DNA from 3 places in the Phycicoccus jejuensis genome. Region 2 is predicted to be linked to each of the others. Evidence: predicted binding sites of a transcription regulator. Region 2 holds the regulator's gene; each other region holds the start of a gene.

Region 1 (10,312 bases), 990 kb from region 2:
TGACGACGCCACGGGCCGGGATGCCGTCCTCGTTGCCGAGCTGCCAGGTGAAGATCCGCAGGCCGACGCCGATCTGGGGGGCCGCGAGGCCGACGCCGCGCGCGGCGTCCATCGTCTCGTACATGTCCGCGACGAGCTCGCGGATGCCGTCGTCGATGACCTCGACGGGCTCGGCGCGTCGGTGGAGCACGGGGTCGCCGCAGATGACGACGGGTCGGATGGCCATGCGCGCGATTCTTCCAGAGTGCGCCGACCGAGCCGCACCGCACCCGGCACTGAAAAGGCTGGCGCGGCGGGCACCCCCGGGTGTCCACTGGAGGGGCGCCCCGTCGCGGGCGCGCCCTGTCCCCGAAACGGAAGGAGGTCGCCGATGGGATTCCTCGACAGTGCCAAGGAGAAGCTCACCGAGCTGGCCGAGCAGCACCCGGACCAGGTCGAGTCGCTGAGCGACCAGGCCATCGAGCGCGGCGGCGACGCCGTGGACTCGCTGACCGGCGGCAAGTACGCCGACCAGGTCGACAGCGCACAGACCCGGGCCGACGAGGCGATCGGCGGACGCTGAGCAGAACCGCGGCCGCGAGGCCCCCGACCGAACGACCGGTCGGGGGTCTCGTCCGTTCGGTCACGGTCTCCTCGGGGTTCGGTCAAGACCCGTGTCGCGGGCCCGGATCCGGCGCGAACGACCCGCTGCGGGCCCTATGGTCGACAGGCCGCTCCCCCATCACGACGAGAGGATCCTCCGTGTCGCACTGGCACTCCGGTCTGCCGAAGCTCGACATCGAGCCCTTCGACCCGACGCCGCTGTACGACGCCGTGAGGTCCACGCAGGCCGAGCAGGCCGTCGTGACGCGCCGACGCCGGTCCGCCCTGCGGGTCGTCGGGGGCCTCGCCGCCGTGCTCGCGGTGTGTGCCGGAGCAGGCTGGCTCGTCGTGTCCCTCGTCTGAGCCGGGACGCTCGCTTCCTCACGCGGTCGAGGTGAAACGCGACCCTCTGGTGGTCGGGTTTCACCTCGACTCCCGCTGCCCCACCGCGGTCGAGGTGAAACGCGACCCTCTGGTGGTCGGGTTTCACCTCGACCCGCGTGAATCAGCGCGCAGGACGCCTCGACGCCCCGGACGCTCAGGCCGAGCAGGCGGGGGCGCTGACCGGCGCCGGACGGCCGACCCCGGGCATCCCGAGCGACACCGCCGGCTTGCCCGGCACCGGCGCGTCCTGGAGCGCCGACCACGCGTCGCCGCCCGCCGTGCGGCGCAGCCGGTAGGTCCCGCCCTGCACGCCGCTGTCGGCCACGAGGTGGTGCGGGGCGCCGTAGGTGACGCCCACGGTCACGACGTCGCCCGGGCGCGGCCGCTCGGCCCCGTCCGGCACGGCGAAGTGCACGAGGCGGTTGTCGCGCGCGCGACCGCTCATCCGGGCGGTCTCACCGTCCTTGCGCCCCTCGCCGGGGGCGACGAGGACCTCGACCTCGCGGCCCTCGACGGTGCGGTTCTCCGCCCAGGACACGCGCTCCTGGAGCTCGATGAGCCGGTCGAACCGCTCCTGGACGACGGCCTTCGGGACCTGGTCCTCCATCGTCGCGGCCGGCGTACCGGGACGGATGGAGTACTGGAAGGTGAACGCGCTCGAGAAGCGCGAGGCCTCGACGACGCGCAGCGTCTCGGCGAAGTCCTCCTCGGTCTCGCCGGGGAAGCCGACGATGAGGTCGGTCGTGATCGCGGCGTCGGGGATGGCCGCGCGCACGCGGTCGATGATCCCGAGGAACTTCTCGCTGCGGTAGCTGCGGCGCATCGCCTTGAGCACCCGGTCGGACCCGGACTGCAGCGGCATGTGCAGGCTCGGCATGACGTTCGGCGTCTGGGCCATCGCGTCGATGACGTCGTCGGTGAAGGCCGCCGGGTGCGGGCTCGTGAAGCGCACGCGCTCGAGGCCGTCGATCTCGCCGCAGGCGCGCAGCAGCTTGCCGAACGCGAGGCGGTCGCCGAACTCGACGCCGTAGGTGTTGACGTTCTGGCCGAGCAGCGTCACCTCGACGACGCCCTGCGCGACGAGGGCCTCGATCTCGGCGAGGACGTCGCCGGGACGGCGGTCCTGCTCCTTGCCGCGCAGGCTCGGGACGATGCAGAACGTGCAGGTGTTGTTGCAGCCCACCGAGATCGACACCCAGCCGGCGAACGCGGAGTCGCGCCGGGTGGGGAGGGTCGAGGGGAAGGTCTCCAGCGACTCGAGGATCTCGACCTCGGCGCGCTTGTTGTGCCGGGCGCGGTCCAGCAGGGCCGGCAGGCTGCCGATGTTGTGGGTGCCGAACACGACGTCGACCCACGGGGCGCGCTTGACGATCGTGTCGCGGTCCTTCTGCGCCATGCAGCCGCCGACGGCGATCTGGAGGTCCGGGTTGGCGGTCTTGGCCGGTCGCAGCTGCCCGAGGTTGCCGTACAGCTTGTTGTCGGCGTTCTCGCGCACCGCGCAGGTGTTGAAGACGACGACGTCGGCGACGTCGGGGCGCTCGGCGTCGGGGACGCTCGCGAGGTCGACGTAGCCGGCGGTCTCGAGCAGGCCCGCGAGGCGCTCGGAGTCGTGGACGTTCATCTGGCACCCGTGGGTGCGCACGTCGTAGGTCTTGGCAGCAGTCATGGCCCGTCAAGGGTACGCGGCGCCACGGCGGGCTCGGTCACGCCGGCGTCGGCCGGCGCGGTCGGCGGCCGGGCCGCGGAGGCCAGCAGCGCCGCCCACGCCAGCCCCACGCCGAGCCCCAGGACGACCTCGCTCGCCGTCGACCAGCCGATGACGAGCCGCGCCCCGGCGAGGACGAGCACCACGGCGCCGGCGGCCGTCCACGCCGCCACCCGCCCGGCCCACGGCAGGACCGGCGACGCGAGGACCACCGCGAGCACGAGGGCCGTGAGGACCACCGGCAGCTGGTTGAGGAAGAGGTAACGGGCCTCCCCCAGCTCGGCCGGCCCGAGGCCGGAGCCGCCGGCTTCGCGCTCTCCTGCGCGCCGGCCAACACCCGCGCGGCGGGGCTGTACCGCTCGCTCGGCTTCGTCGAGACCGGCGAGGTCGACGACGACGAGGTCGTCGCCCGTCGGCCGGCCGGCGCCTGACGCGGACGACCGCCGGCGCGGCCGACGGAACGCTCCGGCCACTGCGCCCGTTGCACCCGGTACCGACGAGAGGACACGCGTGCGCACGCTGCTCAACATCATCTGGTTCGTGTTCGGGGGCTTCTGGCTGGCCCTCGGCTACGCCGTGGCCGGGGTCGTGCTCTGCGTCCTCGTCGTGACGTTCCCCCTGGGCGTCGCGTCCTTCCGGATGGCCAGCTACGCCCTGTGGCCGTTCGGCCGCGCGGTGGTCGAGAAGCCCGGCGCCGGGACGGGGTCCGTGCTGCTCAACGTCGTGTGGATCGTGCTCGCCGGCTGGTGGCTGGCGCTGGGCCACCTGATGACCGCCGTCGCGCAGGCGGTGACGATCATCGGCATCCCGCTGGCGATCGCCAACCTCAAGATGCTGCCCGTCTCGCTCGTGCCCTACGGCAAGGAGATCGTGCCGACGGACGCCCTGCCGCCCGGCCGGCGCCCACTGCACTCGCTCTGAGCCCCGGACGGATCAGCGCGGGTCAGTCCCGCCGGTGCTCGGGCGCCTCGCGGACCGCCTCGCGCACGACGCGCATGGTCATCTCGGCGTCGTAGCCCTTGCGCGCGAGCATCCCGGCGAGGCGTCGGGTCTGGACGTGCGGCTCGAGGCCGTGCATCGTGCGCATCTTCTTCGCGACGAGCGCGCGCGCCCGGTCCTCCTCGTCGTGCGGGTCGACCTGGGCGAGGGCGGCCGCGGCGGTGTCGTCGTCGACCCCCTTGCGCCGCAGCTCCTGCCGCAGCGCGCGCCGGGCCAGGCCGCGCCCCGCCTGCTGGGAGCGCACGAGCATCCCGGCGTAGGCGTTGTCGTCGACAAGACCGACCTCCTCCATCCGGTCGAGGACGGCTGCCGCGACGTCGTCGGGGCAGTCCTTGCGCCGCAGCACGTCCTCGAGCTGGTGGCGGCTGCGCGGCGCCGCCGTCAGCTGGCGCAGCACGATCTGCCGGGCCCAGTCGTGCGGGTCCGGCTCGCTGCCCCGCGTCCGCGGGTCGGCCTCGGGGTCGGCGGGCCGGGAGCCGGCCCGGCCCCCGCGCCCCTCGGCCCGGCGACCCCGGGACCGGGCACCGCGCCCGCGCGGCCCACCGCGCACCTCCCCGCTGCTCGCCTCGCGCGCGTCGTCGCCCCCCGGCGCGGTCCACGCTCCCCCCGAGGACCCCGCGGACCCCGGCGACCCGGTGGTCACCGGGTCGCCGCCGCCCTCGAGGAGCGCGCGGAGGTCGTCGAGGGACGGGGACGGCCCCACCGCCCACTCGGGCGGCGGGGCCGATCCCTCGCTGAACGCCATCGGCGTCGACCTCAGAAGTCGACCGGCACGTCCGGCACGGCCTCGAGCTCGGGCTTGACCCCGACCCCGAGCTTCTCCTTGATCTTGCGCTCGAGCTCGTCGGAGAGCTCCGGGTTGTCCTTGAGGAACGCGCGGGCGTTCTCCTTGCCCTGCCCGAGCTGGTCGCCGTCGTACGTGTACCAGGCGCCGGCCTTGCGGACGAAGCCGTGCTCGACGCCCATGTCGATGAGGCCACCCTCGCGGGAGATGCCCTGCCCGTAGAGGATGTCGAACTCGGCCTGCTTGAACGGCGGGCTGACCTTGTTCTTGACGACCTTGCAACGGGTGCGGTTGCCGACCGGGTCGGTGCCGTCCTTGAGGGTCTCGATGCGGCGGACGTCGAGGCGGACCGACGCGTAGAACTTGAGCGCCTTGCCACCGGTCGTCGTCTCGGGCGAGCCGAACATGACGCCGATCTTCTCGCGCAGCTGGTTGATGAAGATCGCCGTCGTGCCGGTGGTGTTGAGCGCACCGGTGATCTTGCGCAGCGCCTGCGACATGAGGCGGGCCTGGAGGCCGACGTGGCTGTCGCCCATCTCGCCCTCGATCTCGGCCCGGGGCACGAGCGCCGCGACGGAGTCGATGACGATGATGTCGAGCGCACCCGAGCGGATGAGCATGTCGGCGATCTCGAGCGCCTGCTCACCGGTGTCGGGCTGGGAGACCAGCAGCGCGTCGGTGTCGACGCCGAGCTTCTTGGCGTACTCGGGGTCGAGCGCGTGCTCGGCGTCGATGAACGCCGCGATGCCGCCGGCCTTCTGCGCGTTGGCGACCGCGTGCAGCGCGACCGTCGTCTTACCGGAGGACTCCGGGCCGTAGATCTCGACCACGCGGCCCCGGGGCAGGCCCCCGATGCCGAGCGCGACGTCGAGCGAGATCGAGCCGGTGGGGATGACGGCGATCGGCGGACGGACGTCGTCGCCGAGGCGCATGACCGCACCCTTGCCGTGCTGCTTCTCGATCTGGGCCATCACCGAGGCGATGGCCTTGTCCTTCTCGTTGCCGTTGGCCGCGGCCACCGGGTTGGGCATCACGCTTCCGCGGGATCCAGCCATGTCACACCAGTCCTTCGTGTCGTCATCGAGCGCGCCTCCCGGCGACCTGGCCCCCGCCGTCGGTCTCGTCGCGAGGTCTGGGTCAGACGCTAGGTGGAGGCACCGACACCGGTCACGGGTCGCCGTGGGACCTGTGGACGAGTGCTGCCGGGGTCACCACCTGTGGACGAGCATAGGCGAACACGTGTTCGACGCCCGCAGGACACGCCCACGACACGCCGGACCCGGCTCCGGCCTCAGCCGGTCGGTGCGGGGACGCCCCACATCGCCGCGACGTGCCGGACGTCGGTGCCGCAGCACCCGCCGAGCACCCGCATCGCCGGGAGCCGACGGCTCACGTGCATCTGGTCCGCCGCGAGCCGGTCCGGGTCACCGTCGTCGAGCTCCTCCGCCTCGTCGAGCTCGGCGTGGCTCATCGTCGAGGCGTTGACCCGGGTGCCGAGCAGCCGCCGCACCCACTCCCTCTCGTCGAGCGCCGGCAGGACGTGCGTCGGGTGGGCGCAGTTGACCATGTAGTGGTCCGGCGCGGCGGCCTCGTCGACCGCCCGCACGGCGTCGGCGAGCGTGCTCCCGTCGGGCAGGCGCCCGTCGGTCTCGACGGTGAAACCGACCGAGACGGGCAGGCCCGCCTCGCGGGCCGCGAGGACCACCCCGATGCCCTCGGCGGGGGTGGTCAGGGTGAGCGCCGAGACGAGGTCGGCGCCCGCGTCGGCGAAGGCCCGGACCTGGGGTGCGTGGTAGGCGCGGGCCTCCTCCGGGTCCGGCGCCTCCCCCGCCACGTAGCCGTCGCCCCGGGGGCCCAGCTGGCCCACGACGAGGACGGCCGGCACGTCGTAGCCCGCCGCGAGCCCCCGCAGCAGGTCGATGGCCGCGACGTTGGCGCGCACCATCGCGTCGACGTCGTAGCCGACCCGCGCCGCCCAGTCGGGGTTGGCCCGCCAGGTCGGGGACTCGAGCAGCAGCCCGGCCCCGGCGGCGGCCGCCACGGCGGCGTACCCGTCGTAGTACCGCCCGAGCAGCTCACGTCCGGTCGGGTCCTCGACGAGGGGGAAGGCGGCGAACTCCGGGAGGTCCACGCCGTGGTGGAAGATCAGGTCGGTCTCGAGGCCGCCGTCGGTGACGAAGCCTCGGAGCGCGGGGTCGTGCAGGGCCGCGAGGGACCCGGTGGTGGTCTCCATCCCCCGCAGTGTCCTCCGCCGCGCGCCCTGGGGGTATGGCTCAGGTGAGCAGCAGGGTCGCGATGCGTCGGGCCGTGCCCCAGACCCCGAGGGCCCCGAGGACGACGAGGTAGCCGACGTGCCACAGCAGGCCCCACGACACCTCCCCCAGCATCAGCCCGCGCTCGAGCGCGACCCCGTGGTAGAGCGGGGTCAGCCCGACGAGCCACTGCACGGCGTCCGGGTAGGTCGAGAGCGGGAAGAACGTCGCCGAGAAGAGGAACATCGGCTGCACCGCGAGCGTGACGTAGTCGAAGTGCTGCCACGAGCTCATGAAGGTCGTCGCGAACATCCCGACCGCCCCGAAGGCCAGCCCGACGAGCACCGCGGCCGGGACGGCGAGCAGCGCCCACCACGAGTGCACGAGCCCGGCCACCCACGCGACGACGAGGAACATCGCCGAGTACAGGGCCCCGCGCGAGAGCGACCAGAGGATCTCGCCGACCGCGATGTCGCGCGGGGAGAGCGGCGTCGCGAGCATCGCGTCGTAGAGCTTCTGGTAGCGCAGCTTGAAGAACACGTTGTACGTGCTGTCGGCGATCGCCCCGTTCATCGCCGACGCCGCGAGCAGCGCGGGCGCGATGAACTCGGCGTAGGGCACGACCGTGCCGGAGTCGGTGGTGACCGTGCGCACCAGCGCCCCGAGGCCGACCCCGATGGAGAACAGGTAGAAGACCGGCTCGACGAACCCGCTGAGCAGCAGCAGCCACGCGCGCCGGAACGCCGTGACGTTGCGCATGAGGACGTACCGCGCCAGGCCGATGCCGGCCGGGGCGGGGACGGCCCGCGCCGCGCGCGCGAGCGTGCCGGCGCTCACGACAGCAGCCTGCGGGTGAAGGAGCGGTGGGCGAGCACGGCGCCGACTCCCACGTAGAGGGCGAGCACGCCGAGGTGCCCGACCCCGGCCCAGCCGGGCCAGACCCCCTCGGACGCGTCGCGCGAGAGCTCGACCCCGTGCCAGAGCGGCGTGACCCACGCGAGCGGCTGCATCCACCCCGGCAGCTGGTCGACGGGGAAGAAGGTGCCGGAGAACAACATCAACGGGGTCATGACGAAGCGGAAGAGGATGCTGAAGCCGTTGTCGTTCTCGAGCCACGCCGCGAGCGCGAACGTGGGGACGGAGAACGCCATCCCGGTGAGGACCGCGACCGGGACGGCGAGCAGCACCCACCAGGACCCGAACGCCCCGAAGGGCGCGGCGACGAGCAGGAAGATCGCCGTCGCGACGCCGAGCTGGAGCGCGACGACGAGCAGGTGCCCCCAGAGGACCTCCCCGACCCGCAGCGGCGTCGAGAGCATCGCCGAGTACATCCGGTTCCACTTGATGTAGCCCATGACAGCGTAGGTCGAGTCGCCGAACGCGAGCATCATCGCCTGCATCGCGACGATGCCGGGGACGACGTAGCGCAGGTACGGCAGGCCCTCGACCCCGCCGGCGCGGGCGTCGACGAGGGCGCCGAGGCCGAGACCCATCGAGAGCAGGAAGAACAGCGGCGAGACGAAGCGCCCGATGACCGAGCCCTTCCACGTGCGCCGGTAGACGTACAGGTGGTGGGCCATCACCGCGCCGAGCCGCTCGCCGCGGCTCGTGGGGCGGCGCGGGCCCGGGCCGAGGCGCCCGCTCGGGGCGTCGGCGACGGTGGGTCCGGGGACGGTGGGCGCGGACATCAGTCGACCAGCGAGCGACCGGTGAGGTGGAGGAAGACGTCCTCGAGCGTCGAGCGGCGCACGAGCGAGGACAGCGGTCGGACGCCCCGCTCGTGGAGCCGGGCCAGGGTCTCGTCGCCGTCGGCGGTGTAGGCGAGGAGGCGGTCGGGCAGCTCCTCGACCCGTTCGGCCACGGCGCGGGCGGCGTCGACGTGCCGCTGCTGCTCGTCGACCGGGAAGCGCAGCTCGACGACCTCGCGCGTGGAGTAGGTGTCGATGAGCTCGCGCGGGCTGCCCTCGGCGACGATCCGGCCGTGGTCCATGACGACGAGCCGGTCGCACAGCTGCTCGGCCTCGTCCATGTAGTGCGTCGTGATGATGAGCGTGACGCCCTCGCGCTTGAGCCGGTACAGGCGGTCCCAGAGGACGTGGCGCGCCTGGGGGTCCAGGCCGGTCGTCGGCTCGTCGAGCAGGAGGACCTCGGGGTCGTTGACGAGCGCCCGCGCGATGGTGAGCCGACGCTTCATCCCACCGGACAGCGGCTCGACGCGGTCGTGACGGCGCTCGGTCAGCTGGGCGAAGTCGAGGAGCTCGTCGGTGCGCGCGCGGACCTCCTTGCGGGAGAGGCCGAAGAAGCGCCCGTAGACCCAGAGGTTCTCCTCGACCGAGAGGTCCTCGTCGAGCATGTCCTGCTGGGGGCAGACCCCGAGCCGGGCGCGGATGGCGGCGCCGTCGGCGGCGGGGTCCATCCCGAGGATGCGCAGCTCGCCACCGGAGACCGGTGAGACGCAGCCGACCATCTTCATCGTCGAGGACTTGCCCGCGCCGTTCGGGCCGAGGAACCCGAAGGCCTCCCCGCGCAGCACCTGCACGTCGATGCCGTCGACGGCCGTGAAGTCGCCGAAGCTCTTGGTGAGGCCCCGGGCCCGCAGCAGCACGTCGTCGGTCACGAGGGCTGACGCTAGCCGAGCCCTCCGACGACCGCGCACCGGATTTCGGTCCTCGTCGGCCGGGACCGGGACGGCCGGGCTCCTGACAGGGATGGTGTCAGCGCAGGTCAGGGGCCTGACACGGGGTGTCAGACCGTCCGGGGACACCGCCGGCGCGCGGACGCCGCGCCGGACGACCAGCGTGGCGGCACCGCACCACCCCGCCCCGCAGGAGGACCCCGTGCCCCACCGTCCCACCCGCCGCGCCGCCCTGGCCGGCGCGGTCGTCGCCCCGCTCGGTCTCGCCCTCGGCGCCCCGAGCGCCGCGGCCGCCGGAAGCGTCGACATGGAGGCCGTCGTCCTCGCCGCCCAGGTCGACCCGCGCCGTCCGGACAGCGCCCTGACGACCGGCGCCGGCCCGAGCGTGCGGCTCGTCGAGCGCGCCCTCGCCGACCGCGGCCTCCTCGACCCCGCCTACGTCGACGGCCACTTCGGCACCCTGACCGTCTCGGCGTACGCGGCCTGGCAGCGCTCGCTCGGGTACACCGGGCTCGCGGCCAACGGCCTGCCCGGGCGCACGTCGCTCACCCACCTCGGCGACGGCCGGTGGAGCGTCGTCCGGCCGCTCACCCCCGGCTCGAAGGTCGCCTTCCGCGGCGTCACGGTGAACACGAGGACCCGCTCGATGCTGCGGGCGGCCGAGGCGCGCGCCGGGCGCACCCTCGTCGTCGAGCAGGGCTCCTACAACCCCGGCGGCGACCCGACGTCGGCCGGCACCCACGACGGCGGCGGCACCCTCGACCTCGACGCCGAGGCGCTCGGCCCGGCCGCCCGCACGAGCGTCGTCCGCGCGCTGCGCGAGGTCGGCTTCGCCGCCTGGCTGCGCTCGCCCGCCCAGGGCGACTGGCCCTGGCACGTGCACGCCGTCGCGATGAGCGACACCGACCTCTCGAGCGCCGCCCAGCACCAGGTCGGCGACTACCACCTCGGCCGCAACGGCCTCGCGAACC
Region 2 (10,312 bases):
CCCGCGACGTCGAGCTTGGTCGCGGTCTCGATCCCCTCGAGGCCGGGGGAGGAGTTGACCTCCATGACCTGCGGCCCCTCGTCGCTCTCGAGCATGTCGACACCGGCGACCCGCAGGCCCATGATCTGCGCGGAGCGGACGGCGGCGCGCTCGAAGTCGGGGTCGAGCTCGACCGGCTCGACCGACCCGCCGCGGTGCACGTTGGACCGGAACTCGTCGCCCTTGGCCACCCGGCGCATCGCGGCGACGACGCGGTCGCCGACCACGAGCGCGCGGATGTCGCGGCCCTTGCTCTCCTTGACGAACCGCTGGATGAGGACGTTCTGCTTCGTCGACTGCAGCGTCTCGATGATGGCCTCGGCGGTCTTCATCTCCGGCGCGAGGATGACCCCGATGCCCTGGGTGCCCTCGAGCAGCTTGATGACGACCGGCGCACCGCCGACCCGCTCGATGGCGGGGATGACGTCGGCGCGGTCGCGGACGAAGGTCGTGGGCGGCATCCCGATGTTGTGCCGCGACAGGATCTGGGTGGCGCGCAGCTTGTCCCGCGAGTTCGCGATGCCCCACGAGGTGTTGGGCGTGTAGACGTCCATCTGCTCGAACTGCCGCACGACGGCGGTGCCGAAGTAGGTGATGGAGTTGCCGATCCGCGGCAGGATCGCGTCGTACGTCGAGAGCCGCTTGCCGCGGAACTGGAGGTCCGGCTCATCTCCGGACAGGTCGATGCCGAAGCGGAGGGTGTTGAGGACCTTGACCTGGTGGCCACGGTCCTGGGCGGCGGTGCGCAGGCGCTGCGTACTGTACGAGCGAGGCGCGCGGGAGAGGATCGCGAGCTTCATGGTTTCCCGACGGGAGAGGACGGATGACGGACAGCCATTCCTACACCCTCGCGGGCTGGCGCGAGTGGGTCGGCCTCCCGGCGGTCGGTGTGCCGTGGGTCAAGGCCAAGCTCGACACCGGCGCGCGGTCCTCGTCGATCCACGCCTTCGACCTCGAGGACCTCGAGCGCGACGGCGAGCGGTGGGCCCGCTTCCGCATCCAGCCGTGGCAGCGCTCGGAGGCCGACGCCGTCCAGTGCGAGTGCCCCGTGCTCGACGTGCGCGAGGTCCGCTCGTCCTCGGGCCACGCCGAGGAGCGGCTCGTCGTCGCGATGGACCTCGTCCTCATGGGCCGCACGGTCGCCGCCGAGATGACCCTCGCGCGCCGCGACGAGATGGGCTTCCGGATGCTCGTCGGGCGCGAGGCGCTGCGCCAGGGCTTCGCCGTCGACCCCGGCCGCTCCTACCTCGGCGGCCGTCCGCCGCTCGCGATGCGCCGGCGCAACCGGGGGAGGGCCTGATGGCCCGGCGCCCCCTTCGGCCCTCCTTCGAGATCGGCCACGTGCGCGTGCGCGCCGGGCGCACGCAGTCGGTGTCGCTGCCGATCACCCGTCTGGTCACCGGCGCCGACGTCGAGCTGCCCGTCCGGGTCGTCCACGGGCGCGAGGAGGGACCGACCGTCTGGGTCGACGCCGCCATCCACGGCGACGAGGCGGTCGGGGTCGAGGTGGTGCGTCAGGTCGTCGCCGGCCTCGACCCGAAGACGTTCTGCGGCACCTTGATCGCCGTCCCCATCGTCAACGTCCTCGGCTTCTCGGCCGGGCAGCGATACCTGCCCGACCGCCGCGACCTCAACCGCTCCTTCCCGGGGTCGCCGCGCGGCTCGCTCGCCGGGCGCATCGCGCACCTGTTCATGACCGAGGTCGTCGACAAGTGCGAGGTCGGCATCGACCTGCACACCGGCTCGGACCGGCGCACCAACCTGCCGCAGGTCCGCGCCGACCTCGAGGACCCGCGCACCCGCGCGCTCGCCGAGGCCTTCGCGGCCCCCGTCATGCTCAACGCGAAGCTGCGCGACGGCTCGCTCCGGTACGCCGCCCGCGAGCGGGGCGCGACCGTCCTGCTCTACGAGGCGGGCGAGGCGTGGCGGATGGACCGCTGGGCCGTCGACGCCGGCGTGCTCGGCGTGCGCCGCGTGCTCGCCGCGCTCGGGATGACCGAGCCGGTCGCCGAGGACCCGCCGGCGCCGTCGGCGGTCTCGTTCCGCAGCGGATGGGTCCGGGCGCGCGGCACCGGCATGCTCCACCTCGAGGTCGCGCTGGGGGAGCGCGTCGAGCGCGGGGCGCGCCTCGGTGGCCTCTTCGACTCGCTCGGCAAGCGGGTGCGGCTGGTGCACGCCGACCGCTCCGGCGTCGTCGTCGGGCGCACCGAGGCGCCGCTGGTCAACTCCGGCGACGCGGTCGTCCACATCGCCGAGGTCGAGGACTGACGCCGGCCGGCCTCAGACGCGGCGCAGGACCGCGGTGACCTTGCCGAGGATCGTCGCGTGGTCGCCGTCGATCGGCTCGAAGGCCGGGTTGTGCGGCATGAGCCAGACCTTGCCGTCGCGCCGCTTGAAGGTCTTGACCGTCGCCTCGTTGTCGAGCATCGCCGCGACGATGTCGCCGTTCTCGGCGGTCGGCTGCTGGCGCACGACGACCCAGTCGCCGTCGCAGATGGCCGCGTCGACCATCGAGTCGCCGACGACCTTGAGCAGGAAGAGGCTGCCCTCGCCGACGATCTGCTTGGGCAACGGGAAGACGTCCTCGACGACCTCCTCGGCGGTGATCGGGACGCCGGCGGCGATCCGGCCGAGGACCGGGACGTAGGAGGCCTCGGGGCGCTCGTCGCCCTCGCCGGTGACGTCGACGACCTCGTCGGCCTCGGGGCGGCGGTAGCCGGAGCCCTGACGGTCGGGGGAGACGACCTCGATGGCGCGCGGCCGGTTGGGGTCGCGGCGCAGGAAGCCCTTGCGCTCGAGCGCCGAGAGCTGGTGGGCGACCGAGCTGGGGGAGGTGAGCCCGACGGCCTCGCCGATCTCGCGCATGCTCGGCGGGTAGCCGTGCCGGTCGACGGCGTTGCGGATGACCTCGAGGATCTTGCGCTGGCGGTGGGTGAGGTCCCCGCCGTCGCCGCGGTCGGGCATCTCGTGGATGTCGGCGTTCCTCGGACGTGCCATCTCGACCCCTTCGCTGCGGCCGCCCCGTGCCGACGGGGGGCCTGACCGGTGTTTTCGCAGGTCAGACGGTCTGTCGGTGGTGACATGCAGTCTGATCTGCATGCGGACATCCTACGAGCGACGGGCCTCGAACTCAAACATGTGTTCGACGCGTGTCTTGTCCGCCTCGAACGTGCGTGCTATAACTCGTACAGACGTTCTATCGAACACCGGTTCGACGGTGGCCCCGGCCGCCGGGATGGAGGACATGATGAGCGCGATCGCCTGGGACCCCACCGACCTCGGCCACACCCGCCCCGTGCCGGCGCGCCGCCCGCGGCTCGTCGTTCTCGAGGGCGGCGCCACCGGAGGGCGTGCGGCCCGCGCCGCACAGCCGGCGCTGCGGATCACCCGCCGCGGCCGCCTCGTGCTGCTCGTGCTCGCCACCCTCGCGCTGGCGGCAGCCCTCGGCCTGCGCGGCCTCGGGGGCGCGGGCGCCGTCGAGCCGGCCCACACCGTCTCGGTGTCGCCCGGCCAGACGCTGTCCGAGATCGCGTCCCGTGAGCTGCCCTCGATGTCCATCAGCGACGGCATCGTCGCCATCCAGCTCGCCAACGGGCTGAGCACCGCGCAGATCCGCGCCGGTCAGCAGCTGGTCGTCCCTGCGGGCTGAGCCGCCGCCGGGGGCGCCCGGTCCGGCGCGCCACGATCCCCGAGTCCCTCGACCCGACTCGGACGCCGGAGGGCGTCGTCTCCCGTGCAGAGGAGACGGCGCCCTCCGTGCTGTGTCCGGCCGGTGCCGGCCGCGCACCCCTGTCAAGCGCGCCACGCTCGGCCGAACGGGGGAGGGGGCATCCCCCGACCTGTCGGACCTCCGGGTCCCATCGGCCCGCGGGCACGCTCCGACGCTGCGCGACCCCCTTGTGCACGAACAGACTTCAAGGCATGCGGACACGTCGTCGCGGCTCCTACCGCCCCACCCACCACCCGGTCGTCCAGTGCGGCGGCCAGGGCCGGTGGCTCTGGTCGTGCGGCTGCGGAGCGCGCGGGTCCGCCACCTCGGGCGGCTGGCACGGTGCCTACACGGCGGCACTCGTGCACCACAGCCAGAGCCCCGGGGAATGAGACGTGCGGCCCGGGGATACACAGAGGGTCCCCGGGTCGCACCCCCTCGTCGTCGCTGGCTCTCCACCGACGCGACGACGGAGCGGGCGGCGCTGGCTGTCGTCTGCAGGGAGGCCGCGGCCCTCACGTCGCCGGGGCACCGCAGGTCCCCCCACTCCGACCCCCGACCGGGTCCGGGTGGGGGGATCGGCCGTCCCCGGCGCTGACGGGCCGAGGGTCAGGCCAGGGTCCGCCGCATGACCAGGCGCGGCATCCCGCTCGCGGTGGCGTCGGTGACACCGACCTCCTCGAAGCCGGCCCGCTCGAACATCGCCCGGGTCCCGACGAACGCCATCGTCAGGTCCAGCCGCCGCTCGCCGGGGTCGACCGGGTGGGCCTCGACCGCCGGCGCCCCCTGCTCGGCCGCCCAGGCCACGGCGCCCTCGATGAGGTGCGCCGTCACCCCCTGGCGCCGGTGGCCGCCGCGGACGACGACGCAGACGATGCTCCACACCGGGACGTCGTCGACCGGGTGGATCCTCGTCGAGTGCACGAGCCGCGGGATGTCGCTGCGCGCTCCGATGTTGCACCACCCGACCGGGACGCTGTCGCGGTAGGTGACGACCCCCGGCGGCACCGCACGCTCGCAGAGGCGTCGGGCGGCCTGCTCGCGGCTGCCGTCGCCGAGCTCGTCGATCTCGCGCTGCCGGAGCCGGTGCGAGAGGCACCAGCAGTGCGTCGCACGCCGGTTGGGGTTGACGACGTCCGCGAAGTCCTCGAAGCGGTCGGGCGTGACGGGGTGGGTCTCCCAGGTGGTCATGCCGCAGCCAAGCACCGCGCACCGACACCGCGCCACCACCTCCGTAGGGTCGGGGCGTGCGCATCGTCAGCCTCATCCCCTCGGCCACCGAGATCCTCTTCGCCCTCGGGGCGGGGGACGACGTCGTCGGCGTGACCTTCGAGTGCGACTTCCCGCCGGAGGCGCGCACGCGCCGGGTGGTCTCCACCTCCGCGCTGCCCGAGGGCCTGGCCCCGGGCGAGATCGACGTCTCGACCGTCGACGCCGCGCTGCGCCACCTCGGCTGCCGCGCCGCGGTCCTCACCGTCGACCCGCACACGCTCGAGGAGGTCCTCGCCTCCGTCGGCGCGGTGGGGGCGGCCGTCGGCCGCGAGACGGAGGCAGCGGCCCTCGTTGCGAGCCTGCGGCAGCGCCTCGACGCCGTGCGTACTCACGTCGCGGGGCGCCGGCGGCCGCGCGTCGCGGTGCTCGAGTGGACCGACCCGCCGTTCGCGCCGGGGCACTGGATCCCCGAGATGGTGCAGCTGGCCGGCGGCGAGTGCGTCCTCGGGGCGGCGGGGGAGCGGTCGGTCGCCATCGGGTGGGAGGACCTCGCCGCATCCAGGCCGGAGGTCGTCGTCGTCGCGCCGTGCGGCTACGACCGCGAGGGGGCGCAGCGCCAGGCCGACGTGCTCGTCGCCGCCCGGGTGCTGCCCGACGGCGTCGTCGTCCACGCGGTCGACGCGGACGGGCTGTGGGCGCGGCCGGGGCCGCGGCTCGTCGACGGCGTCGAGGAGCTGGCGGGCCTCCTGCACCCGCGCGGGTGAGCTCCGGGGGTCAGTGCCGGCGCAGCCGATGGTCCTCGTCGTCGTGCGCGGCCTGGGTGCGACGCCCGAGCGCCGCGACGCCGACGAGGAGGAGGTCGAGCAGCGGCGAGGCCGGGCCGTGGCCCGGCTCGCGACGCGAGGTCGCGCCCTCGGTGTAGCGGCCCAGAGGGCCTTCCATGGTGTAACCCATCACGTGTCCTCCCAGACGCGTTGCCCCCGACTTCTCCCTGACATTCACCAGAGTCGCATCAGGATTTGGTCAAGGATTGGCAAAGTCGGCGCGCCCCGGGTGTTCGGCGGTGCAGACCTGGCCGAACGGACGATGCCCGTATCACCGCGCGCGCCGGGGTCTCCTGAGGGCCATGAGCACCTTCCGTCGGCGGACCGCCCGCCGCAGCCACCACCCGGTCGTCGGGTGCGACGCCCGTGGCCGGTGGCACTGGGAGTGCGGCTGCGGGGCCGGCGCGCGGGGGAGCGCGGGGCCGAGCGACTGGCACGGTGCCGTCATCGCGGCGCTGGTCCACCAGGGCGCTGCGCCGGGGGAGTGACCCCCAGATCTGGTGCCTCAGGCGTCACATCCGTCCCACTGGTGGTGGTGCGACACGCCGTGGACCGTCGTCGCGGAGGGGTCCGCACCCCCGCTGACCTGCGCAAACAGCCGAACGGCCGATCTTCGAGCTCCCCCTGTTGCGTCGCGGGTCACACGGATGGCACGATGAGCCACAACATCTAGTGGTTACACCGCTGTAGTTCGTCCACATCTTGTGCACACGAAATGCCAGTTCTCCACAGGTTGTTCACACGAGAGTCCACCGTTCCGTCCACAGGGGGAGGCCCGCCGTCATGCACTGTCCGTTCTGCCGGCACACCGACTCCCGGGTCATGGACTCCCGCACGACCGACGACGGCGCGGCCATCCGCCGCCGCCGCCAGTGCCCGGAGTGCGGCCGCCGGTTCACCACCGTCGAGACCGCCAGCCTGAGCGTCGTCAAGCGCTCCGGCGCCACCGAGCCGTTCAGCCGGGCGAAGGTCCTCGTCGGTGTCCGCAAGGCCTGCCAGGGCCGCCCGGTCACCGAGGACGACCTCGCCATCCTCGCCCAGAAGGTGGAGGAGTCGATCCGCAGTGCGGGCTCGGCCGAGATCGACGCGCACGAGGTCGGCCTGGCCGTCCTCGAGCCGCTGCGCGAGCTCGACGAGGTCGCCTACCTGCGCTTCGCCTCCGTCTACCAGGCCTTCGACTCCCTCGAGGACTTCGAGTCGGCCATCACCCTCCTGCGCGCCGAACGCGAGGCGACCGCGCAGGAACCGCAGGCCACCGCGCCTGTCACACCCCAGCAGTAGAACAGCACCACCAGGTCACCACCGCCCCCGGGAGAGGGGCAGAAGGAAGGGAAGAGGCATGACCGATGTCGCCGGAGCACGTGCAGGTGCCCGCAAGGCCGCCAAGGGCAAGGGGGTGAAGATCGAGCGGATCTACACCACCCCGGGCGTGCACCCCTACGACGAGGTGACCTGGGAGAAGCGCGACGTCGTCCAGCAGAACTGGAAGACCGGCGAGACGATCTTCGAGCAGCGCGGGGTCGAGTTCCCCGACTTCTGGAGCGTCAACGCCTCCACCATCGTCACGACGAAGTACTTCCGCGGCGCGGTCGGCACGCCCGAGCGCGAGACCGGGCTCAAGCAGCTCATCGACCGTGTCGTCCTCACCTACGTCAAGGCGGGCAAGGACTACGACTACTTCTCGAACGCCGACGACGCCGAGATCTTCGAGCACGAGCTGACCTACGCCCTGCTGCACCAGGTGTTCAGCTTCAACTCGCCGGTCTGGTTCAACGTCGGGACCAAGAGCCCGCAGCAGGTCAGCGCCTGCTTCATCCTCTCGGTCGACGACTCGATGGACTCCATCCTCAACTGGTACAAGGAGGAGGGCTTCATCTTCAAGGGCGGCTCGGGCGCGGGCCTCAACCTCTCGCGCATCCGCTCCTCCAAGGAGCTCCTCTCCTCCGGCGGCACCGCCTCCGGCCCGGTCTCCTTCATGCGCGGCGCCGACGCGTCCGCGGGCACCATCAAGTCCGGTGGCGCCACCCGCCGCGCGGCGAAGATGGTCGTCCTCGACGTCGACCACCCGGACATCGTCGAGTTCGTCGAGACCAAGGCGCGCGAGGAGGACAAGATCCGCGCCCTGCGCGACGCCGGCTTCGACATGGACCTCGGCGGCAAGGACATCACCTCCGTCCAGTACCAGAACGCGAACAACTCGGTCCGCGTCAACGACGCCTTCATGCGCGCCGTCCAGGACGGCACCGAGTTCGGCCTCACCTCGCGGATGGACGGCTCGGTCATCGAGACCGTCGACGCCCGCGAGCTCATGGGCAAGATCGCCAAGGCCGCCTGGGAGTGCGCCGACCCGGGCATCCAGTACGACGACACGATCAACGACTGGCACACCAACCCCGAGACCGGCCGCATCACCGCGTCCAACCCGTGCTCGGAGTACATGTCGCTCGACAACTCCTCGTGCAACCTCGCCTCGCTCAACCTCCTGAAGTTCCTCAAGGACGACGACACCTTCGACGCCGTCACCTTCCAGAAGGTCGTCGAGCTCGTCATCACGGCGATGGACATCTCGATCTGCTTCGCGGACTTCCCGACCGAGTCGATCGGCGCCACGACCCGCGACTACCGCCAGCTGGGCATCGGCTACGCCAACCTCGGTGCGCTGCTCATGGCCACGGGTCACGGGTACGACTCCGACGGTGGCCGCGCGCTCGCCGCGACGATCACCTCGCTGCTCACCGGTGCCGCCTACAAGCGCTCTGCCGAGCTCGCCGCGGTCGTCGGCCCGTACGCCGGCTACGCCCGCAACGCGGACGCCCACCAGCGCGTCATGCGCAAGCACGCCGCCGCCAACGACGCGGTCCGCACGATCTCCACGATGGACAAGGACATCCACCGGGTCGCCACGAAGGCCTGGGACGACGTCGTCAAGCTCGGTGAGAAGAACGGCTACCGCAACGCGCAGGCCTCCGTGCTCGCGCCCACCGGGACCATCGGCTTCATGATGGACTGCGACACGACCGGCATCGAGCCGGACTTCTCGCTCGTCAAGTTCAAGAAGCTCGTCGGCGGCGGCTCGATGCAGATCGTCAACCTGACGATCCCGCGGGCCCTGCGCAAGCTCGGCTACACCGAGGAGACCGTCGAGGCGATCGTCGAGTACATCGCCGACAAGGGCCACGTCATCGACGCGCCGGGCCTGAAGACCGAGCACTACGAGGTCTTCGACACGGCGATGGGTGCGCGCGCCATCTCCCCGATGGGCCACGTCCGGATGATGGCCGCCACGCAGCCGTTCCTCTCCGGCGCGATCAGCAAGACGGTCAACCTGCCGGAGACGGCGACCGTCGAGGAGATCGAGGAGGTCTACGTCCAGGGCTGGAAGATGGGCCTGAAGGCGCTGGCCGTCTACCGCGACAACTGCAAGGTCGGCCAGCCGCTGTCCGACGGTGGCTCGACCGCCAAGGACGCCGCCGCCGACAAGGCCTCGGCCGCCGTCGCCGCCGCGACCACGGAGATCGTCGAGAAGGTCGTCTACCGGCCGACGCGTGAGCGCCTGCCGAAGCGCCGCAGCTCGCAGACGACGTCGTTCGCCGTGGGCGGAGCCGAGGGCTACCTCACCGCCGGCACGTACGAAGACGGCCGCCTCGGCGAGGTGTTCCTCAAGTTCGGCAAGCAGGGCTCCACGCTCGCCGGTGTCATGGACGCCTTCTCGATCGTCACCTCGGTCGCGCTGCAGTACGGCGTGCCGCTCGAGACGTTCGTCGAGAAGTTCACAAACATGCGCTTCGAGCCGGCCGGCATGACGGACGACCCGGACGTGCGGATGGCGCAGTCGCTCATGGACTACGTGTTCCGCCGGCTGGCGCTGGACCACCTGGACTTCGACACCCGCTCGTACATGGGCATCCACACGGCGGAGGAGCGGGCTCGCCAGCTCGAGACCGGCTCCTACGCACCGGAGTCCGGCGAGTCGGACGAGGAGCTCGTCGAGGAGATCGAGTCCCTCTCGGTCGGCATCGGCGCCACGTCGAAGAAGGCCGAGGAGCCCGCCTCCTCGTCCGCGCCGGCCCCGGCCGACGCGCCTTCCTCGGACGCGGGCTCCGCGGCCACGGTGGCGTCCGGCTCGGGTGCGGCCTCGGCCCGTGAGGTCTCCGCGGAGATCCACTCCTCGGCCGACCTCCTCGCGGCGTTCGGCAACTCCAAGGCCGCCGACGCCCCAATGTGCATGACCTGCGGGACGAAGATGCGCCCCGCCGGCTCCTGCTACGTCTGCGAGGGGTGCGGCTCCACCAGCGGCTGCAGCTGACGCACCAGCCACACGACAAGGGTCCGGGCGGAAACCACTCCGCCCGGGCCCGCGTCGTGCCGCCTGAGGGTGCGTGAACCTAAGCCCTCGCCGGCGTGTTGTATCCCCGTCGTACAGCGCTGACGAGAATCAAGACGAGAAACTTGCTGAGCCAGGGGGCGTGTGTGCCACGCGGATCGAGAGAACGTCCGACAGAGCAACTAGTTCAGACGCCAGCGCACG
Region 3 (10,312 bases), 700 kb from region 2:
GATGGAACAGCGCGGCGAGGTGGCGGTGGCGTCCCGGGAGAACCGGGAGCGCACCTGGGACCTCGCCTCCCGCGTCCACCCGGACGACCCCGCCGTCCCCTACGCCGAGGCCGAGCAGGAGCGGGACCGACGCCGGCTCGCGGCACTGGGCATCGCCCGTGCCCGGGCCACCTTCCCCCCGGGCGAGCCGAACCACGTCGGGGAGCACGGGGTCGAGGCGGTCGTCGAGGGCGTGCGCGGTCGCTGGCGGGTTGACCCGGCGTACCTGGAGGGCGGGTTCGTCGGGCGCACGGCCCTGCTGTCACCGCTGGACCGGCTCGTGATGGACCGCAAGCGGATGACCGAGCTGTTCGAGTTCGACTACCAGCTCGAGATGTACAAGCCGGCGGCGTCGCGCCGGTGGGGCTACTTCGCGCTGCCGGTGCTCCACGGGGACCGGCTCGTCGGCAAGGTCGACTCGCACCGGGACGCGGCGGCGGCCGTGTTGCGGGTCGCGGCCGTCCACTGGGACGTCGAGCCGTCCGGGGCGATGCGCGCCGGTGTCGAGCGCGAGCTCCGTTCGTTCGCAGCCCTGCTCGACGTCGACCTGCAGCTGCCCGATGACGGGGTGGCGGCCGGTGCCTGACGTGCACGACGTCGAGCGGTGCCACCGTGCGTTCTACGACGCCGAGGCACCGGCCCGGGCGCCGGGCTGGCGCCTGGATCCCGACTGTCTCCGGGTGCGCGACGACTTCGTCGGGCGGCTGCGCGCTGCGGAAGCCAGGTCGGTGCTCGAGGTCGGTTGCGGCGCAGGGCGGGACGCCGCGGCCCTGGCGGGCGCCGGACTCTCGTACGTCGGCCTCGACCTGTCGGCCGGACCTGCTTCGGTGGTCCGGGCCGCCGGCCACCGGGTCGTCGTCGGGTCCGCGACGCACCTGCCGCTCACGGACGGGTCGGTGGACGCGGTGTGGTCGGCCAGCACCCTCATGCACCTTCCCGGCGACGGCCTGCGGGTGGCGCTCGACGAGGTCGCGCGCGTCGTCCGTCCGGGTGGCCTGCTCGCGTTGGGTGTCTGGGGCCACGACGTCGACGGCGAGTGGACCGACCCGCACGGCCGGTACTTCCGCCGACGCACGGTGAACGGCCTGCTCGCCGAGGTCCGGCGCGTGGCCGAGGTCGTCGGGGTGGAGACGTGGGGCCGCTACCCCGACGGCGGCCACTACCAGTGGGTCGTGGCCCGCCTGTTCAGGAGGCGGGTTCTTCGACGAAGGTCCTGAGGACACGGATCCAGCTGTCCTCGGCCTCCAGGTGCACGTCATGCCCTGCCCCGCGGATGCGGACGTGCCGAGCCGCCGGGTGGATGTGCAGCATCTGGTCGATCTCGGCGCTGGGGATCAGCCCGTTCGTCCCGGACACGAGCAGCGTCGGTTGGTGGACACGGTCCCACTCCGCCCACGCCTGATGCTCGTGGACCGCGCTCAGGCCGCGAACGAGCACGTCCACGTCGAAGCGTGGCCACAGACCGCCCGGCCTGGCCTCGAGACCGTCGGCCCACGCGTGACCCACCGGGCCTCCACCGAACCATCGAACGGCCGCGGGGTGGTCCGTGAACGGGACCGGCCAGCAGTCGAGCATGGCTGCCACGTCAGCCGTGAGCTGCGCTCCACCACCACCGCCGACGCCGGACTCGACCAGGACCAGCCGCTCGACGAGCGCGGGGTGCTGGGCGGCAACGAGCAGGGCCGTGTGACCCCCCATCGACTGTCCCACCAAGGTCACTCGGCTGATTCCGAGCCGGTCGGCGACGCCGACGACATCGCGGACGTGTGCCGCTCGAGAGACGTCCGCAGGCCGCCGCGAGCTGCCGCCGTGCCCCCTCTGGTCGAACGCCACCACCCGGTGACTGGGTTCGAAAGCGCGACGAGTACCCGCCCACTCCTCAGCGTGACCGGCCAGCCCGTGGAGGAGGACGACGGCAGAGCCGCCGCCTCCGGTGTCGTGGACCGACAGCTCGACATCGCCGACGGACATCACCTGGTGCATCTGCCGGATCCTCGCATGCACCCTCGGGCGCCGAGCCGGGCGACCCGGGCAGCCGCGAGCCTCAGGAGAAGAGGCGGTGGGCGGGTTCGGTGGTGCGGGTGGCGCCGTCCGGTCCGTGCCAGGTGACGGTGCCGTCAGGGTCGAGGCGGGGTCGCCACCGGCCTTGCTGCTTGAAGCGGTGGTGGCGCCGGCAGAGGTCCTCCAACCCGGTCGGCGTGGTCTGACCGGTGGGCCAGGGCCGGACGTGGTCGAGGTCGCAGTGCACGGCCGGGCGGGCACAGCCCCACATCCGGCACGTCCCGTCCCGCGTCTTGACGAACTCGGCGATCGCCTTCGAGGGCTTGTACGCGGCCGCGGTCAGGGAGGCCAGGGTCCCGGTCTCGGCCTCCAGCACGGCGCGGGCCACCTCGAACGGCAGCAGCTTCAGCAGGTTGGCCAGGGTGGCGGGGTCGACCCAACCCAGACCCGGCAGCTGCGTCCCCGACACCGCATACCCCGGCGACACGACCGCTTGCGTGTAGGCGAGGTCGCCGTCGAGCTCGGCCGGCTCCTCCAACCACGACAGCGCTTCCCGGCTGGCAGCGTCCAGGTCCCCGTAGCGCGTCTCCAGTCCGGTCACCGCGTCGATGACCGTCTCGTCGTCGTCCCACTCCACCCGGAACCTCGTCCCCGGCACCTGCTCCGGTGCGGGACGGTCGGTCACGACCGGCACCCCGAGGGTGACCTGCGCCGAGACGCGCACGTTGCGCAGGACGAGATCGGCCAGCGCGTCCGCCCGCGACTCCGGCACCGACAGCGCCTCGTCACTCTGCCGGTAGTCACCGGCCAGCTCCTCCACCGCCGCCCACATCGCGCTCGAGGTCGCCGTCGGCACGGACGCGAACCAGTCCGTCAGGCCGTCCTCACCCGGGCACACCTCCACCCGGCGCCCCTTGCGCGTCCGCGCCACGTGCGCCGCGACCTGGTCGGCCGCCACCCGCGTCGCGACCCGCCGCGCCTCACCCGCGACCCGCGCCGGGTCCATCCCCGCCAGCCGCGGCGCGAGATCGGCATCGACCCGCAGGCAGGCCGCCACGTCCAGCCCGGCGCACGCGTCGACCACCTTGTGCACGTTCACCACGGCCACCTCGCCCACGAGGAGCAGCTCGCGCACCCGCGGGAACCGCTCACCCAGCGCCGCACCCAACGCCGCCTTCCGGCCCGCCACCCCCTCGGTCAGCCCCGTCGCAAGCGACATCCGCGTCGGCGCCATCGCGTCGACGAACCCCACCGGATGCACCCGCTCCCACGACCCGGACCGCACCGTCGTCTCCACCCGCGCACCCCACGCGCCAGCCACGGAGACCACCGCGTCCGCAGCGTTCGCCACCCCCTGCGCCGCCCCCGCCAGCGCGAACGCCTCCTCCGACGACAGGACGTGACCACCCTCGACCAGCTCACGACCCAGCCGCGCGCACTCCTCGCGCAGCCCCGCAATGCGGCGGGAGAGGGTCTCGGTGTCCATGCCTCAGTCTATCGAACGTGAGTTCGAGAGGCAAGGTCTTGGTCAGTCCTGTGGATGACGAATCGAGCTGTGCCACAGACCTCCTCGCCCTCTCCCCGACAGCATGGAAGAGCCCCGTCGCCCTGGTGACGACGGGGCTCCTCGACGACCTCAGACGGTAGGGACCTCGCCCGGCGCGAGCTCCGCCTCGAGCGCGGCGATGATGCTCGGGCGCAGGTCGCGCGCCGCGATGACGGTGTCGACCGACCCGACCCGGACGGCGCGGTGGATGTCGTGGACGCGGTCGAACTCGGATGCGACCTTGCCGAGCATCTCCGAGCGGACCGACTGCCGGACGGTCGCCAGCTCGCTGGCCAGCAGCGGGCGCTCCCTGGCGGACGCCTCGCGCACCCGCGCCTCGAGGTCCGTGACCCGCGGGTCCGCGGCGGTCCGCGCGTCCACGTCCCGGGCGAACACGACGGCCGCGGCCGGCGCACCGCCGAGGACCGACGCGAACGACCCCTCGATGGCGAGCACCGTCATCCGCGGGTTGAGCGCCTTGGAGAACACGACGAACGCGCCTCCGTGGTAACGGGACACGACGACGAAGACGATCGGGCCCTCGAAGTTGACGATGGCGCGGCCGATCTCGGCGCCGTACTCGAGCTGCAACCCGCGCATCGACTCCGGCGACCCGTCGAAGCCCGACAGGTTGGCCAGCACGACGAGCGGGCGGTTGCCCGAGGCGGCGTTGATGGCCCGGGCCGCCTTCTTCGACGAGCGCGGGAACAGCGTCCCCGCCGTGTAGGTGTCGGGGCCGTCGGTGGGAGGGAAGCCGCGACGGGCGACCGTCCGCGACTCGATCCCCAACAGCGCCACCGGGATCCCACCGATACGCGCGTCGAACACCACGGCGGTCTCTGCGTCGGCCATGCCGGCCCAGCGCTCGAGCGTGTCGTGGTCCTGGTCGGCCACGGCCCGCATCACGGTGCGGATGTCGAACGCCTTCTTGCGGTCCGGGTTCATCGCCGACGAGAAGATGTCGCCGACGCTCGTGAACTCGCTGCCCTCCATGACGTGCGGGAAGACCGTGACGTCGCGGTCGACCGGGTCGGTCGTCGGTGCCCGCCGCGGGCCGGACTCGCTGGGAGCGGTCCACGTCGAGTCGTAGTGCGCGAGAAGGACTCCGTAGGCGTCGACGAGGTCCTTGGCCCAGTACTGCGCCTGCCCGTTGGGGCCCATGACGCGGTCGTAGCCGCCGATGCCGAAGTTGTCCTCGGCGCTGACGCCACCGGAGAAGTCGAGCGACTGCTTGCCGGTGAGCACCATGGCCGAGTCCGGCGTCATGACGAGGATGCCCTTGGTGTGCATGAGCATCGTCGCCTCGGCGTTCCAGTACGGCTGCGCCCCGACGTTGATGCCCGCGACGACGACGTTGACCTCGCCGCCGGCCTGCGTGAACTCGATGATCCGCTTGAGCGCCTTGGCGACCCAGTCCATGTTCTCGGTGCCCGAGTCCATCGAGATGCGCGCGCCGGCCGAGAGGGCGAACCACTCCACGGGCAGCCCGCGCTCCTCCGCGAGGTCGAGCGCGGCGATGACCCGCCGGCACTCCGGCTCGGCGACCGCGCCGAGGGCGCGCAGAGGGTCGCCGCAGAGCAGGACGCGGGTGACACCTTCGGGGTGCAGCGGGGTCGGCGTCGTGACGACGCCGCAGATCATCCCGGCCGTGTTCTGCCCGTACGGGCGGTCGACCGGCACGAGCGCACCGGACTCGTCGAGGTCGTACTCGACGGCCTCTCCCCCGCCGCCGGCGATCATCGACACGAGCTCGTACGGGTAGACCAGGCCGCGACGGCGCGCGCGGACCACCTTCTCGGCGTAGGAGTCCAGCGGGCGCAGCCGCTCGGTCGGCGGCTGCTCGACGGTGAACGCGACCCCCGAGCCCGGCTGGTAGGTGAACCGGGCGCAGATCGGCACCGAGTGGTCGCGCTCGGCCCCGATGGAGCCCTCGATGCGCACCTCCTCGATGCCCGCGCCGGCGGTCATCGGGGCGACCTTGCCCTGGAGGGCGGTCAGCTGGTCGAGGTCGCCCTCGACCGGCGGCCAGATGTGCAGCCAGACGTGGTTCATGTCGAGCCGGGCCCCGCCGCCCAGCGTGGCGCGGGCACGGCGGACGGCCTCGAGGCAGTTGGCCAGCGCACGCTCGACGTGCGGCAGCGCGGTGACCCTGCCCGCCTCGTCGCGCACGACGACGAGCTGACGGACCTGGGCCAGCGCGACGAGCCGCTGGTCCTGCGGGTTCTCCTTGGCGACCGCGTGCAGGAGGAGGACGTCCTCCGGCGCGTCGAGGCGGGTCAGCGCGAAGTCGCGCAGGCGCCAGACGTTGAGCCGGCGGCCGACCATCGGGTGCACGCCGCGCACGGGGTCGTCCTCGACGAGGCTGCCGTCGGGCTGTGCCCGGAAGGTGAAGTAGCCGACCTCGCGCTCGTCGTCCGGCACGACACCGACCGCCACGCGGCGGCACGCGTGCGCGAAGGCCATCCCGCCGAGGCGCTCCGCGAGCTCGGCCGACGCCGCCTCGGGGTCCGTCGGGAGCGCGGGCCAGTGGACGTAGAGGTCGACGACCGCGTCCTGGCCGTCCTCGCGCTCCGCGACGAGCCGCTCGAGCAGCGTGGCGAGGGACGAGCCGGCCGTCAGCTCGTCGACCGTGCCGACGGTGCTCACGAGGTGGGTGCCGGTGCCGTCGAGGCGGTAGTCCGCGACCGCGACCGACCGTCCCTCCTCGGCCCGCTCGCTCAGCCCGCTGAGGGCGTGCTCGCGGTAGTGGCGCTTGACGAGGACCTCGAGCATCGGCTCGCGCTCGGGCACACCCGCCCGCAGCCGCTCGCCGAGGAAGCGGACGATGCGCTCGGGGATGTCGGCCAGCGCGTCGACGCGCGCGGTGCGCTCCGGCCCGGGGGCCATCGCGTCGATCTCCTCGAGCTCGGCCCCGACGGAGCCGAGCACGCTGCGACGGTCCTCGTCGACGAGGGGCTGGTCGAACCAGCGGAAGCGGACGCTGCGCGCGAGATCGCCGACGACCGGGAAGCGCAGCTGGGTCGCGACGACGAGGCGGTCGAGGAGGTCGTGGGCGGCCTGGCCGGCGTCGCCCTCGGGCCGCGGCTCGCCGAGCCAGCGCTGGAGAATGGAGGTCGCCATCGCCACCTCGGGGGCGGAGCGCTGCTGCGAGAGGAAGATCCGGAAGACGGCGCCCTCGAGCTGCGGCGTGCGGTCCAGGCCCTCGACCTCGTGGTGGCGCAGCACGCGCTCGAGGCGGGAGACGAAGTCGGCCGGAAGGCCGCCGCGCTCGGCGTCGAGGGTCTGGAGGAACGTGCGGAAGTGCTCGCGCGGGCTGTGGACCCGGTTCTCGACGTGCGCCTCCTGCCCGACGGGCCGGTTGCGCGCGAGCTCGGCGAGGTCGGCGAAGACGGTCAGGAGGTCGATCTCGTCGCGGACCACGCCCTGCCCCCCGGCGGCGAGCTCGTCGCGCGCGGTGAGGTAGCCCTCGAGCGCGGCACCCTGGTGGGCGGCGTCGAGGTCGTAGCCGAGGAGCATCGCCGAGAGGTCGGCGCGCCCGCGGTCGGCCCGGCGGCGGGCGTCCCCGTCGGTCGTGACCTCGGGGAGGTCGAGGTCGACGACCGCGCCGGCGTCGGCGACGGCCTCCTCGGCGTCGCCCGTCGGCTCGAGGCGGACCATCGGGGCACCGGTCTCGACCTGGCTGCCCGTGGCAACCATGAGGTCCTTGACGCGGGCCGCGAACGGCGCCGGCAGGACGGTCTCCATCTTCATCGACTCGAGGACGAGGACGGGCGCGCCGGCCGCGACCTCGTCACCCACCGCGACCGGGGTGGCGACGACGAGCGCCGGTGCGGGCGAACGCAGCACGCCGCCCTCGTCGCGGCTGACGCGGTGCGTCACACCGTCGACCTCGACGAGCTGGACCGGGCCGTGGGCCGCGGTGACGAGGCGGTGCAGGCGGTCGCCGACGCGCAGGCGGCTGGCGTAGTCGCCGAGGCCCTCGAGCTCGGCGTCGACCGTGTGCTCGCCCGCCGCGTCGGCGACGGTGACCCGGAAGCGCGAGGGCCCGGTGCGCAGGACGGTGACCTTGTACGAGGTGCCGCGCAGCTTGAGGTCGACGGCTCGGCCGACGTCGTGCTGCACCTGCGGCCGGCCGCCGCGGGCCGTCTCCAGCAGGCGGGCCCGCTCGATCGCCTCGGCGTCGAGGTAGGCCTCGATGCCCGCGGCGACGAGCGCGACCCCGGAGTGCTCGGTCGTGACGAGGCGCCCCTCGCCGCGCACGCGGTCGATCCATCCGGTGTCGGCGGTGCCGTCGACGACCTCGGGCTGGGCGAGCAGGTCGAGAATGAACGACTTGTTCGTCGCGCCGCCCTCGATGACGACCGTCGTCTCGCGCATCGCCCGGCGCAGGCGGGCCAGCGCCTGCTCGCGGTCCTGGCCGTAGGCGATGATCTTGGCGATCATCGAGTCGAAGTCGGCGGGGATCGAGTCGCCCTCGGCCACACCGGTGTCGACGCGGATGCCGGGGCCGGCCGGCAGCTCGAGGTGGACGATGCGCCCGGGGGCCGGAGCGAAGTCGCGGTCGGGGTCCTCGGCGTTGAGGCGGGCCTCGACGGCGTGGCCGAGCTCGTCGGGTCGCTCGCCCTCGAGCCGCCCTCCCTCGGCGACGTGGATCTGGAGGCGGACGAGGTCGGTGCGCGTGACGACCTCGGTGATCGGGTGCTCGACCTGGAGACGGGTGTTGACCTCGAGGAACGCGAAGAAGCGCTCGCCCGGGTGGTAGAGGAACTCGACCGTGCCGGCGCCGGCGTAGTCGACGGCCACCGCGAGCCGCTCGGCCGAGGCCTTGAGCTCGGCGACCTGGTCGGCGTCGAGCAGCGGCGACGCCGACTCCTCGATGACCTTCTGGTTGCGCCGCTGCACCGAGCAGTCGCGCACGCCGATGGCCCACGCGGTGCCCTGCCCGTCGGCGATGACCTGCACCTCGACGTGCCGTGCCCCGGTGACGAGCTTCTCGAGGAAGACGACGCCCGACCCGAACGCGCGCTCGGCCTCGTCGCGGGTGCGCTGGTAGGCGTCCTCGAGCTCGGCGTCGGAGGCGACCTTGCGGATGCCGCGACCACCACCGCCGGCGGTCGCCTTGAGCATCAGCGGGTAGCCGATGCGCCCGGCGGCCTCGACGGCCTCCTCGAGGGTGTCGACCCCGCCACGGCTCCACGGCGCGACGGGGACGCCGACCTCCTCGGCGATGAGCTTGGAGCCGATCTTGTCGCCCAGGCGGCGCATGGCCTCCGGGCTCGGCCCGATGAAGGTGACGCCCAGCTCGCGGCAGAGCTCGGCGAAGGCGGGGTCCTCGGCGACGAAGCCCCAGCCGACCCAGACGGCGTCGGCGCCGGTCTCGCGCAGCGCCGTCGCGAGCTTCGCGTGGTCGAGGTAGGGGCGGCTCGACGCCGGCCCGAGGTCGTACGCGACGTCGCTCTCGCGGACGAACATCGCCGTACGCTCGGCCTCGGTGTGCAGCGCGACGACCTCGGTGCGGGGCTCCCCCGGAGCGCGCTCGGCGTTGAGGTCGCGGACGGCGTGCACGAGCCGCATCGCGGACTCTCCACGGTTGACGACGGCGATCCGCGAGAACATGCGCCGAGCCTGCCATCCGAGCGCGGTGACTCGCGAGTAATGGACGGCGAGCACCGATGTCGGTCTCTCAGCCCGCCCCGACCCGCCGGTGGTCCCACGCGTATCGGGTCACCCGATACGGGCGCGCTTCACCCGGGAACCGTTGTCGGGGGAAGCGCAGGTGTATCGGGTCACCCGATACGCGAGTGACTCGCGGGTGGTCAGCGGGGGGACGGGCGCTCCGGCGCGTCGGCGTCCTCGGCGGCCCGGCGGGCCTCCTCGAGGGCGGGCAGCTCGGGCTCGTCCTCCTCGGGGTCGACGCGCGGGGCGACGAGCGCGGCGACGCGCTCCTCGGTCTCGGGGGTGATCTCGTAGCGGCGCTGGTAGATCTCGAGCATGGCCATCGCGATCGCGGCGAGCGGGACACCCATGAGCGCGCCCGAGAGCCCGAACAGCTGCGCCCCGAGCAGCGCCGCCCCGAACGACACGGCCGGGTGGACGTCGACCGCCCGGGCGGAGATGCGCGGCTCGATCGTCAGGTTCTCGACCTGCTGGTAGGCGATGCCCCACACGAGCACCCACACGCCGAGCCACGGGTCGGGCGAGGTGAGCCCGACGACCACCGGCAGCGCGATGGAGACGTACGTGCCGATGTTCGGGATGAACTGCGCGACGAGGCCGGTCCACAGGGCCAGCGGCAGCCAGTACGGCAGGTCGAGGAGGAAGAAGGCGACGCCGCTCGCGACGGCGTTGAGCGAGGCGAGGACGACGCGGGCGGCGATGTAGTTGCCGACCTTGACCTTCGCGAGGTCCCAGGCGGTGAGGAACGGCACCTGGACGCGGGGGTTCATCCGGCCGGCGAGCCACCGGCGCAGGCGGGGCATCCCGGCCGAGATGTAGAAGACGAGGAACGCGACGACGAAGATGCCGAAGAAGGCGCCGAGCAGCGCGGTGAGGAAGCCGAAGACGCCGAACGCGACGCTCTGGGCGTACCCGCTGAGGTCCGACGGGGAGATGCCGGCCTGCTCGAGGAGGTCGTCGTAGGTGTACTGCGAGCCGGTGGCGCGGTTGACCTGCTCGAGCACGTCGGAGGCGATGCCCGGCACGGCCGAGACGAGCGCGGTCAGCTGG

The links. Region 2 encodes LexA, which represses DNA repair genes until DNA is damaged. Its sites were predicted from a motif close to TCGAACANNTGTTCGA; they were not measured.
Region 1: recA (recombinase RecA) is a predicted target of LexA. The motif match lies at 5,686-5,701, and genes of this name have one in related genera.
Region 3: LG324_RS17900 (DUF222 domain-containing protein) is a predicted target of LexA. The motif match lies at 3,538-3,553, and genes of this name have one in related genera.

What each region holds. Positions count from the first base shown of each region.
Region 1 is NZ_CP085209.1:2,055,518-2,065,829, reverse strand. It holds gene def (peptide deformylase) at 1-226, opposite strand, end outside; gene LG324_RS09695 (antitoxin) at 371-562, shown strand; gene LG324_RS09690 (hypothetical protein) at 742-945, shown strand; gene miaB (tRNA (N6-isopentenyl adenosine(37)-C2)-methylthiotransferase MiaB) at 1,121-2,632, opposite strand; gene LG324_RS09680 (hypothetical protein) at 2,629-3,144, opposite strand; gene LG324_RS09675 (YccF domain-containing protein) at 3,182-3,592, shown strand; gene LG324_RS09670 (regulatory protein RecX) at 3,615-4,415, opposite strand; gene recA (recombinase RecA) at 4,427-5,425, opposite strand; gene LG324_RS09660 (homocysteine S-methyltransferase family protein) at 5,746-6,687, opposite strand; gene LG324_RS09655 (ABC transporter permease) at 6,728-7,543, opposite strand; gene LG324_RS09650 (ABC transporter permease) at 7,540-8,394, opposite strand; gene LG324_RS09645 (ABC transporter ATP-binding protein) at 8,394-9,323, opposite strand; gene LG324_RS09640 (peptidoglycan-binding protein) at 9,544-10,312, shown strand, end outside.
Region 2 is NZ_CP085209.1:3,049,002-3,059,313, reverse strand. It holds gene LG324_RS14480 (RimK family alpha-L-glutamate ligase) at 1-839, opposite strand, end outside; gene LG324_RS14475 (ATP-dependent zinc protease) at 863-1,339, shown strand; gene LG324_RS14470 (succinylglutamate desuccinylase/aspartoacylase family protein) at 1,339-2,307, shown strand; gene lexA (transcriptional repressor LexA) at 2,320-3,036, opposite strand; gene LG324_RS14460 (LysM peptidoglycan-binding domain-containing protein) at 3,287-3,688, shown strand; gene LG324_RS14455 (hypothetical protein) at 3,961-4,140, shown strand; gene LG324_RS14450 (GNAT family N-acetyltransferase) at 4,358-4,939, opposite strand; gene LG324_RS14445 (ABC transporter substrate-binding protein) at 4,996-5,724, shown strand; gene LG324_RS14440 (hypothetical protein) at 5,735-5,902, opposite strand; gene LG324_RS14435 (hypothetical protein) at 6,087-6,272, shown strand; gene nrdR (transcriptional regulator NrdR) at 6,568-7,065, shown strand; gene LG324_RS14425 (vitamin B12-dependent ribonucleotide reductase) at 7,124-10,090, shown strand.
Region 3 is NZ_CP085209.1:3,753,989-3,764,300, forward strand. It holds gene LG324_RS17885 (DNA glycosylase AlkZ-like family protein) at 1-625, shown strand, start outside; gene LG324_RS17890 (class I SAM-dependent methyltransferase) at 618-1,256, shown strand; gene LG324_RS17895 (alpha/beta fold hydrolase) at 1,225-2,022, opposite strand; gene LG324_RS17900 (DUF222 domain-containing protein) at 2,084-3,526, opposite strand; gene LG324_RS17905 (carboxyl transferase domain-containing protein) at 3,677-9,202, opposite strand; gene LG324_RS17910 (AI-2E family transporter) at 9,403-10,312, opposite strand, start outside.